Regions from separate parts of the Pseudoalteromonas sp. MEBiC 03607 genome, predicted to be linked through region 3. Evidence: predicted binding sites of a transcription regulator. Region 3 holds the regulator's gene; each other region holds the start of a gene.
The links. Region 3 encodes MetJ, which represses methionine synthesis genes. Its sites were predicted from a motif close to TAGACGTCTAGACGTCTA; they were not measured.
Positions count from the first base shown of each region.

Region 1: metA (homoserine O-succinyltransferase) is a predicted target of MetJ. The motif match lies at 2,131-2,148, and genes of this name have one in related genera.
Region 2: metK (methionine adenosyltransferase) is a predicted target of MetJ. The motif match lies at 1,187-1,204, and genes of this name have one in related genera.

Region 1 covers NZ_SRRY01000001.1:1,462,705-1,465,998, reverse strand. Annotated here, with positions in the region: gene metH (methionine synthase) at 1-52, opposite strand, end outside; gene E5N72_RS06670 (homocysteine S-methyltransferase family protein) at 62-1,129, opposite strand; gene metA (homoserine O-succinyltransferase) at 1,119-2,066, opposite strand; gene ettA (energy-dependent translational throttle protein EttA) at 2,313-3,294, shown strand, end outside.
Region 2 covers NZ_SRRY01000001.1:3,526,093-3,529,386, reverse strand. Annotated here, with positions in the region: gene metK (methionine adenosyltransferase) at 1-1,085, opposite strand, end outside; gene tkt (transketolase) at 1,352-3,294, shown strand, end outside.
Region 3 covers NZ_SRRY01000001.1:85,461-88,754, forward strand. Annotated here, with positions in the region: gene metB (cystathionine gamma-synthase) at 1-751, opposite strand, end outside; gene metJ (met regulon transcriptional regulator MetJ) at 1,018-1,338, shown strand; gene E5N72_RS00335 (malic enzyme-like NAD(P)-binding protein) at 1,425-2,666, opposite strand.

The DNA of each region.
Region 1 (3,294 bases), 1.4 Mb from region 3:
TTACATTTGTACGCTCACCGACGTTAGTAAATACAGCAATTTGGTCAGTCATGTCGGTTTCCTAGTTTAAGTTACACGCTTCAAGGCCCGATAAGCGCATACGCACTTCAAGCTCAGGTAATTGGCGAGGTTTAACACCCTCAAGGCCTTTCGCAAACGCCTTAATATGAGCCGGTGTGGTGCCGCAACAACCACCTACAATATTGATAAAGCCAGACTTGCCCCAATCAATAATTTCTTGGGCCATTTCAGGAGCTTCTAAATCATATTCGCCAAACTCGTTCGGTAAACCCGCATTTGGATGCACCGAGGTAAAGGTTTCACAAACGCGCGATAACTCTTCAACATACTGACGCAGTAAGTCAGGGCCAAGGGCGCAGTTAAGGCCAATTGATAGCGGTTTAATATGACGGATTGAGTTATAAAATGCTTCGGTGGTTTGTCCTGATAAAGTACGACCAGAGGCATCGGTAATGGTGCCTGAGATCATCACAGGCAAACTACGACCAGCTTGCTCGAATGCTTCTTCTACAGCGAACGAAGCCGCTTTAGCATTAAGGGTATCAAAGATGGTTTCTATTAAAATAAGATCAGCACCACCTTCCATTAATGCCAGTGTCGACTCAACATACGCCGCCACCAGCTTATCAAAGTTGATATTACGATAACCTGGGTCATTTACATCTGGTGAAATAGAACAGGTCTTTGACGTTGGCCCAAGTACACCGGCTACATAACGCGGTTTGCTAGGATCTTTTGCTTCAAGTTCATCACACACGCTGCGTGCAAGCTTCGCTGACTCGAGGTTGATTTCGCGACTAAGACTCGCCATATCATAATCTTCCATCGAAATAGTCGTGGCATTAAAAGTATTGGTTTCGATGATATCGGCACCGGCTTCTAAGTAAGCACGGTGAATATCAGCAATGATCTTTGGCTGAGTCAGGCTTAATAAGTCATTATTGCCTTTAATAAGTACATGCCAGTCTTTAAAGCGCTCACCGCGATAGTCTTGCTCTTCTAATTTATGTTCTTGGATCATGGTGCCCATCGCGCCATCGAGGATTAAAATTCGCTGTTTCAGCGCCTCGGTCAATTGTTCGCGTTTATTCACTGCATTACTCGGCATAGTTGTTAGTCCTTACGTCTTGGCTAACTAAGTTAATATCATACGGTGTAGTTTGGTACACATAATAGTTTAACCAATTCGAAAACAATAAAAAGGCATGACTTTGCCATGTTTTCGATGGTTCGTTATCAGGGTTATCATCTGGGAAATAATTTTCTGGTTTAGGTGCGTCTGCAGACTTCTCGCTATCACGCAGGTACTCTTCTTTTAAGGTATGCGCATCGTACTCTGGATGACCTGTAATATACACTTGGCTGCCAGACTTATTCTTAATTAAATAGGCACCAACTCGCTCAGAACCAGCTAACACCACCAAATCATCACAGGCAGTGATCTTATCAATATCAATATGACCATAGCGAGAGTGTGGCACTAAAAAGGTATCATCAAAGCCACGGGTGAGTGCTGCGTGGTCAAAATAGCTTTTGTGGGTAAATACACCACTTAACTTATTTGGTTTAAGTTCACGCTTAAGACCATAGTGGTGATAAAGCCCCGCATGGGCCGCCCAACACGAAAACAGCGTAGAGGTAACATGCTGCTCAGCCCAGTCTAAAATCACTTTAAGTTCATCCCAATAGACAACATCGTCATACTCTAAATGTGCAAGCGGCGCACCCGTGATGATCATGGCATCGTAGTTATTGTCTTTTACCTCAGAAAAATAACGATAAAACGTATCTAAGTGCTGCTCAGAGTTACTACTGCTGCGGTGGGTATCTAAGCGCAACAGCTCAACATTAACTTGTAGCGGTGAGTTAGCTAGTAAGCGAATAAACTGCACCTCGGTTTCTACTTTGTTTGGCATTAAGTTTAAGATGGCCAAACGCATTGGGCGAATCTCTTGCGTTTTCGCACGGCTTTTTGGCATTACAAACACGTTTTCCTGACGTAACTTTGCAATAGCTGGCAATTCATCTTTTACTGTAATGGGCATAGCGGGCTCCGAGCATACATATTAGAGTGCTAATTATGAACGGATAGTTAGAAATTTCAACCTCTAGATGTTTAGATGTCCAAATGAAGTGATATTTCTGAGTGGTCATTAATTAAAATGTATGACTCTTTGAGTAAATAACACCTTGATATTAAGCCTATCATAAACGCTGAATTCTGTATTTTGAGGTAGTTTGGGTATACAATACTTGCTGTTAATTTTTATTATAAATTGAAGGCTTCTTTCATGGTGTTACCAGACAAGTTTATATTCTCGATGAGTCGAGTATCTAAGGTTGTGCCACCTAAGCGCACTATCTTAAAAGATATTTCTTTACACTTTTTCCCAGGCGCAAAAATTGGTGTGCTAGGTCTAAACGGTGCAGGTAAATCGACGTTACTGCGCATTATGGCCGGTGTTGACCAAGACTTTGAAGGTGAAGCTCGCCCTCAACCAGGCACTAAAATCGGTTACTTACCGCAAGAACCGCAGCTAGACGAGAACAAAACAGTTCGCGAAACAGTAGAAGAAGCGGTAAGCGAAGTTAAAAATGCATTAAATCGCCTAGATGAAGTATACAACGAGTATGCAATGGACGGTGCAGACTTCGATGCGCTTGCTAAAGAGCAAGGTGAGCTTGAAGCTATCATCCAAGCACACGATGGTCACAATATTGATAACGTGTTAGAGCGTGCAGCTGATGCATTACGCCTACCACCTTGGGATGCAAAAATTGAACACCTTTCGGGTGGTGAGCGTCGCCGAGTTGCGATCTGCCGTTTACTACTTGAAAAACCAGATATGCTTATTCTTGACGAACCGACTAACCACTTAGACGCTGAGTCAGTTGCTTGGTTAGAACGCTTCTTACACGACTACGAAGGTACTGTGGTTGCTGTAACCCACGACCGTTACTTCTTAGATAACGTAGCAGGTTGGATTTTAGAGCTTGACCGTGGTGAAGGTATTCCTTGGGAAGGTAACTATTCATCGTGGCTTGAGCAAAAAGATTTACGTTTACAACAAGAACAGAAATCTGAAAAAGCACGTCAAAAATCAATCGCACAAGAACTTGAATGGGTTCGTTCAAACCCGAAAGGCCGTCAAGCTAAGTCTAAAGCACGTATGGCACAGTTCTCAGAGCTTCAACAAAATGATTACCAAAAGCGTAACGAAACGAATGAGCTATTCATTCCACCGGGTCCACGCTTAGGTGACCAAGTTATCG
Region 2 (3,294 bases), 3.4 Mb from region 3:
CCGAAGTGACCATAAGCCGCAGTCGGTTGATAGATAGGACGCTCAAGATCAAGCATTTGGATTAAGCCGTAAGGGCGTAGGTCGAAGTGCTCACGCACTAATTCGATTAGACGTGCTTCATCTAATTTACCTGTACCAAATGTTTCGATGCTGATAGATGTTGGCTCTGCAACACCGATAGCGTAAGAAACTTGTAGCTCACACTTGTCAGCAAGACCAGCAGCAACCACGTTTTTAGCAACGTAACGTGCAGCATATGCAGCTGAGCGGTCAACTTTTGATGGATCTTTACCAGAGAAAGCACCACCACCGTGACGAGCCATACCACCGTATGTATCTACGATGATTTTACGGCCTGTAAGACCACAGTCACCCATAGGGCCACCGATTACGAAACGGCCAGTTGGGTTGATGAAGAACTTAGTCGCGCTTGAGATAAGCTCAGCAGGAAGAACCGGCTTAATGATAGTTTCCATTACCGCTTCAACTAAGTCGTTTTGTGAGATTGAATCACAGTGTTGAGTTGAAAGAACAACTGCATCAATACCAACAGGCTTGCCATTTTCGTATGCAAACGTTACTTGAGATTTTGCATCTGGACGTAACCAGTTAAGCTCACCGCTCTTACGAACTTCAGCTTGACGCTGAACTAGACGGTGTGAATAAGTGATTGGTGCAGGCATTAAAACGTCAGTTTCATTACATGCATAACCGAACATTAAACCTTGGTCACCAGCGCCTTGGTCTTCTGGACGAGCACGGTCAACACCTTGGTTAATATCTGGAGATTGTTTACCGATAGTGTTTAGGATTGCACACGAGTCAGCATCGAAACCCATGTCTGAGTGCGTGTAACCGATTTCACGTACAGTTTTACGTGTAATTTCTTCGATATCTACCCAAGCGCTAGTAGTGATTTCACCACCAACCATAACCATACCAGTCTTTACGTATGTCTCACATGCAACACGGGCATGAGAATCTTGCTCTAAGATAGCATCTAGAACCGCGTCAGAGATTTGGTCCGCGATTTTATCCGGATGACCTTCAGAAACAGATTCAGAAGTAAATAAATGTTTTGCCATTGTATTTCTGCTCACAAATATTGCGCTCCACAAACGTCGGTAATAGCGCTAAAAAAATAAGGGGCGTATTTTATCTAAAACAAATATGTTTGCATAGTAATTTTACGCCTAGACGTCCATTTAAAATTACTAATAACGTATTGTTCTTAACAAACGCCCATAAACGGTGCATTTAATGCGGATTTTTAATTGCACTGTACCCTTACAATAAGTAAGAATGGAGCTTCATAAACAACCAGCGCAAATACATAAAGGTAGGAGAATTCATGCCATCACGCAAAGAACTTGCAAATGCTATTCGCGTCTTATCAATGGACGCAGTACAACAGGCCAAATCTGGCCACCCTGGCGCCCCTATGGGCATGGCAGATATCGCAGAAGTACTATGGCGCGATTATCTAAAGCACAACCCTACGAATCCAGAGTGGGCAGACCGCGATCGATTTATTCTTTCGAATGGTCACGGTTCAATGCTGATCTATTCTCTACTGCACTTAAGTGGCTATGACTTACCACTCGAAGAAATTAAAAACTTCCGCCAAATGCACTCAAAAACACCGGGCCACCCAGAATATGGTTATGCGCCTGGTATTGAGACCACTACGGGTCCATTAGGTCAAGGGATCACAAATGCTGTGGGCATGGCAATTGCCGAGAAAGCACTTGCTGCACAGTTTAACCGTGAAGGCCACGATATTGTTGATCACTACACCTATGCATTTATGGGTGATGGCTGTTTAATGGAAGGTATTTCTCACGAAGCCTGTTCATTAGCCGGTACATTAGGCCTAGGTAAACTAGTTGCGTTTTGGGATGACAATGGCATCTCAATTGATGGTGAAGTAGAAGGGTGGTTCAGTGACGATACACCAGCGCGCTTCAAAGCATACGGTTGGCACGTAGTAAGCGATGTAGATGGTCATAACCCTGATGCAATTCGCGCCGCTATCGAAGAAGCACGTAGCATTACTGATAAACCATCACTAATTTGCTGTAAAACAATCATTGGTTACGGTTCACCTAACAAATCAGGTAGCCACGACTGTCACGGTGCACCACTAGGTGAAGACGAAATCAAAGCATCTCGTGAGTTCCTAGGTTGGACAGGTGATGCATTTGAAATTCCAGCTGAAATCTACAGCGAGTGGGATGGCAAAGAAAAAGGTAAGCAACTAGAAGCTAGCTGGGATGAAAAATTTGCCGCTTATGCAAGTGCATACCCAGAGCTTGCAGCTGAGTTTAAACGCCGTACCAACGGTGAGTTACCAGCTGATTGGGCTGAAAAGTCACAAGCTTACATTGAAGAGCTACAAGCAAACCCTGCAAACCCAGCAACACGTAAAGCATCACAAAATGCACTAAACGCGTTTGGTCCGTTACTACCAGAATTCATGGGCGGTTCTGCTGACCTTGCTGGTTCTAACTTAACACTTTGGGATGGCTCAAAAGGCTTAGAAGCAAATGATGCAAGCGGTAACTACATTTTCTACGGCGTACGTGAATTTGGTATGTCAGCGATTATGAATGGTATTGCACTGCATAAAGGCTTTATTCCTTACGGTGCTACATTCTTAATGTTCATGGAATACGCACGTAACGCAGTACGTATGGCTGCACTAATGAAGCAACCAAGTATCTTCGTATACACGCACGACTCAATTGGTCTAGGTGAAGATGGTCCGACGCACCAACCTGTAGAGCAAATTGCAAGCATGCGTTTAACGCCTAACCTAGTGAACTGGCGTCCATGTGACCAAGTAGAGTCTGCGATTGCATGGCAACAAGCTATCGAGCGTAAAGATGGCCCAACGTCACTTATTTTCACTCGTCAAGGCCTTGAGCAACAAGCGCGTACTGCACAGCAGTTAGCTGATGTGAAAAAAGGTGGTTACGTACTTAGCTGTGACGGTGAGCCAGAGCTTATCCTTATCGCAACAGGTTCTGAAGTACAGCTTGCACAAGATGCAGCTGCAGAGCTTCGTTCACAAGGTAAAAAAGTACGTGTGGTATCTATGCCTTCAACAGACTTATTTGATGAGCAAGACGCTGCATATAAAGAAAGTGTACTACCAGCAAGCGTTACTCGCCGCGTAGCAATCGAAGCGGGTATCGCAGACTACTGGTACAAGTATGTAGGCCTAAATGGCGCAGTAGTAGGTATGACGACCTTCGGTGAGTCAGCACCTGCAGGCGAGCTATTCAAGCACTT
Region 3 (3,294 bases):
GTACATTTAAAGTACGTAAACCACGAAGTGTTAAGTAGCTATCAAATGGTGCACCAGTAATACCAATGTTATTCGCCCACCAAGCAAGCTCATCACCTAACTCTTGCGTTGCAGCAATCACCGCACCGCCAACCACATCAGAGTGACCATTAATATATTTAGTGGTTGAGTGCACAACAATATCAACACCAAACTCAATTGGGTTTTGTAATGCAGGTGATAAGAAGGTGTTATCAGCCGCAACTAAAGCACCACACTGCTTAGCAATGCTCGTAATTGCTTTAATATCAGTTAAACGCAAAATTGGGTTACTTGGCGTTTCAATCCAAATCAATTTAGGCTTTATCGATAAAATTTCTTGATGGTTTTCAGATTTGGTTAAATCCAAAACTTTTAGTTTTAATAAGCCACGCTTTTCAAGCGAAGTGAATAAACGGTAACTACCGCCATAACAGTCATGTGGAATAACCAGTGTGTCATCACTGTTTAACAGCTGAGTTGCTAAATGCACTGCAGACATACCTGTTGCAGTAATAATGCCTCTTGCACCCCCTTCAAGCTCAGCTAAGGTTTCAGCTAAGATATCGCGATTCGGATTACCACTGCGGCCATAGTCATACTGGCGTTTAGTATCAAAGTCAGCAAATGAATAGGTGGTTGATAAGTATAGAGGTGGCACAACCGCACCATGATGCTTATCGGCTTCGATGCCGTGACGAACCGCTATCGTCGCTTTATTTTTTTCACTCATTTCATCACCTATTCATAAATTGGATGTTTAGACGTCTAAAAGGTTAGATGATCGACTATGAGAAGTCAAAGTATTTATAGCTCACAATAGAAGTTTATACATTTACACTACTAGATGGCTAAATAACTAGTATTTGACTATCTTTTTTAAAGAGATAGAATTTCCGCATCTTGCGCGATGAGAAATACTAATTACCTTTACGAAGTGTTCTATTTTGAATTGGTATCTCGCGTAAATAACTGACAACCGAGGCAACGAAATAACTTATGGCTAAATGGAACGGTGAATACATTCACCCATATGCAGAACACGGTAAAAAATCAGAACAAGTAAAAAAGATTACCGTATCGATCCCACTTAATGTATTAAAAGTATTAACTGATGAACGTACACGTCGTCAGATCAATAACTTACGTCATGCGACGAATAGTGAGTTATTGTGTGAAGCTTTCCTACATGCTTTTACAGGTCAACCATTACCAAATGACGATGACCTTCGTAAAGACAACCCTGAAAAGGTGCCAGAAGAAGTTAAAAAGATTATGCAAGAAATGGGGTTAGATATCCCTGTTCTTGATTCAGAGTAAGTATTTCGGCCATCGGATCACCGCCGATAGCCACAGGCATAAAAAAACTCAGCTTAGGCTGAGTTTTTTATTAGCGTTAATTAAGTTTAACGCATGTAATCTTCTGGCATCTCAATTTGCGCAACCCCTGACTCTACTGCCGCCTCAGCAACAGCACGAGCAATACGAGGTAATAAACGCGGGTCCATTGGCTTAGGAATGATGTACTCGGCACCAAACTCTAGTGACTCAACGCCAGCCGCTTTTAATACTTCGCTTGGTACAGGCTCTTTTGCAATGCTTCGAATAGCATGCACAGCTGCAATTTTCATTTCATCATTAATTGCCGTTGCTCGCACATCTAGCGCACCACGGAAAATAAACGGGAAACAAAGCACGTTATTCACTTGGTTAGGGAAGTCTGAACGCCCCGTTGCCATAATTAAATCGTTACGTGCACTGTGAGCAACTTCTGGAGCAATCTCAGGATCTGGGTTTGAACACGCAAACACCACAGGCTTATCAGCCATCAGTTTAAGATCATCGGCAGTTAATAGATTAGGACCAGATACACCTACAAACACATCAGCATCAGCAATAACGTCTTGTAATGTACGCTTATCAGTATTGTTAGCAAATAATTGCTTATACTCATTTAAGTCATCACGACGAGTATGGATCACACCTTTACGGTCAAGCATATAGATGTGCTCACGCAGTGCGCCACATTTTATTAATAGCTCCATACAAGCAACTGCAGCTGCACCGGCACCTAAACATACGATAATTGCATCTTCGATGTCTTTACCTTGTACTTCAAGGGCATTAAGCATACCAGCAGCGGTAACAATAGCAGTGCCATGTTGGTCATCGTGGAAAACTGGAATATCGCAACGCTCGATAAGCGCTTTTTCGATTTCAAAACACTCTGGCGCTTTAATATCTTCTAGATTGATACCACCAAACGTATCAGCGATGTTAGCAACTGTATTAATGAAGTCTTCTGTTGTGCGATGTTTTACTTCAATATCAATTGAATCAAGGCCAGCAAAACGTTTGAATAGTAACGCTTTACCTTCCATTACAGGTTTTGATGCAAGCGGGCCTAAGTTACCTAATCCTAGAATTGCGGTACCGTTTGAAATAACCGCAACCATGTTACCTTTACCTGTGTACTTATAGGCATTTGCTGGATCAGCAGCAATTTCGCGGACTGGTTCAGCCACACCTGGGCTATAAGCTAAAGCGAGATCGTTAACCGTTTCGGCTGGCTTAGTTAGTTCAACACTAATTTTACCTGGAACGGGGTGAGCGTGGTAATGTAATGCTTTTTCACGAAAATCTGACATAACGCGATAGTATCCTGCAAAAAGTTAAAAAGTGAGAGAGCTTGCATCAGTACGATACCTGTAATGTATAAAAATTCCAAGTATTATCAGGTCTATCCTGTTATAAGCTATATCGCTTAATTTTAAAGGATTTCCCAACAATTTCTGTGCATAGTTGCGATTAATCAAACATAAAAATCAACCTATTTATGGCCTTTTAAGCGCGTGTTTTTGTATTTTATATGCACGAACACTGCAAATAGCCGAAATTAGCCTAAAACAGCCATTTCAACGAAGTTCACAGCATTTACTCACGAAATTATTTAAATTTATTATTTTTAATAACTTTTAGATACCAATACGCTTAATTAAGTAGTCTATTTTGAGGCAATGAAACCTTGTTGATAGCAAGGCAAAAATTTCGTTATTTAGTTGTGTTCTAAATCAGAAATTTTTAACGCAGGTAGCGACAGGTTTAATCCCTCAAAATGATTAAGTATTATTGCGGGTTGGTATACTCATTTATACAAAAAATAATATAGCCAAGGGGTGGCACTTTGTCTCTACAATTAACGACATAATGGGCATAACAGCCAGAAATAGTTATGCAAAGGAAATGAGTGAAGATGATGAGTAAGTGTCAGCGTTA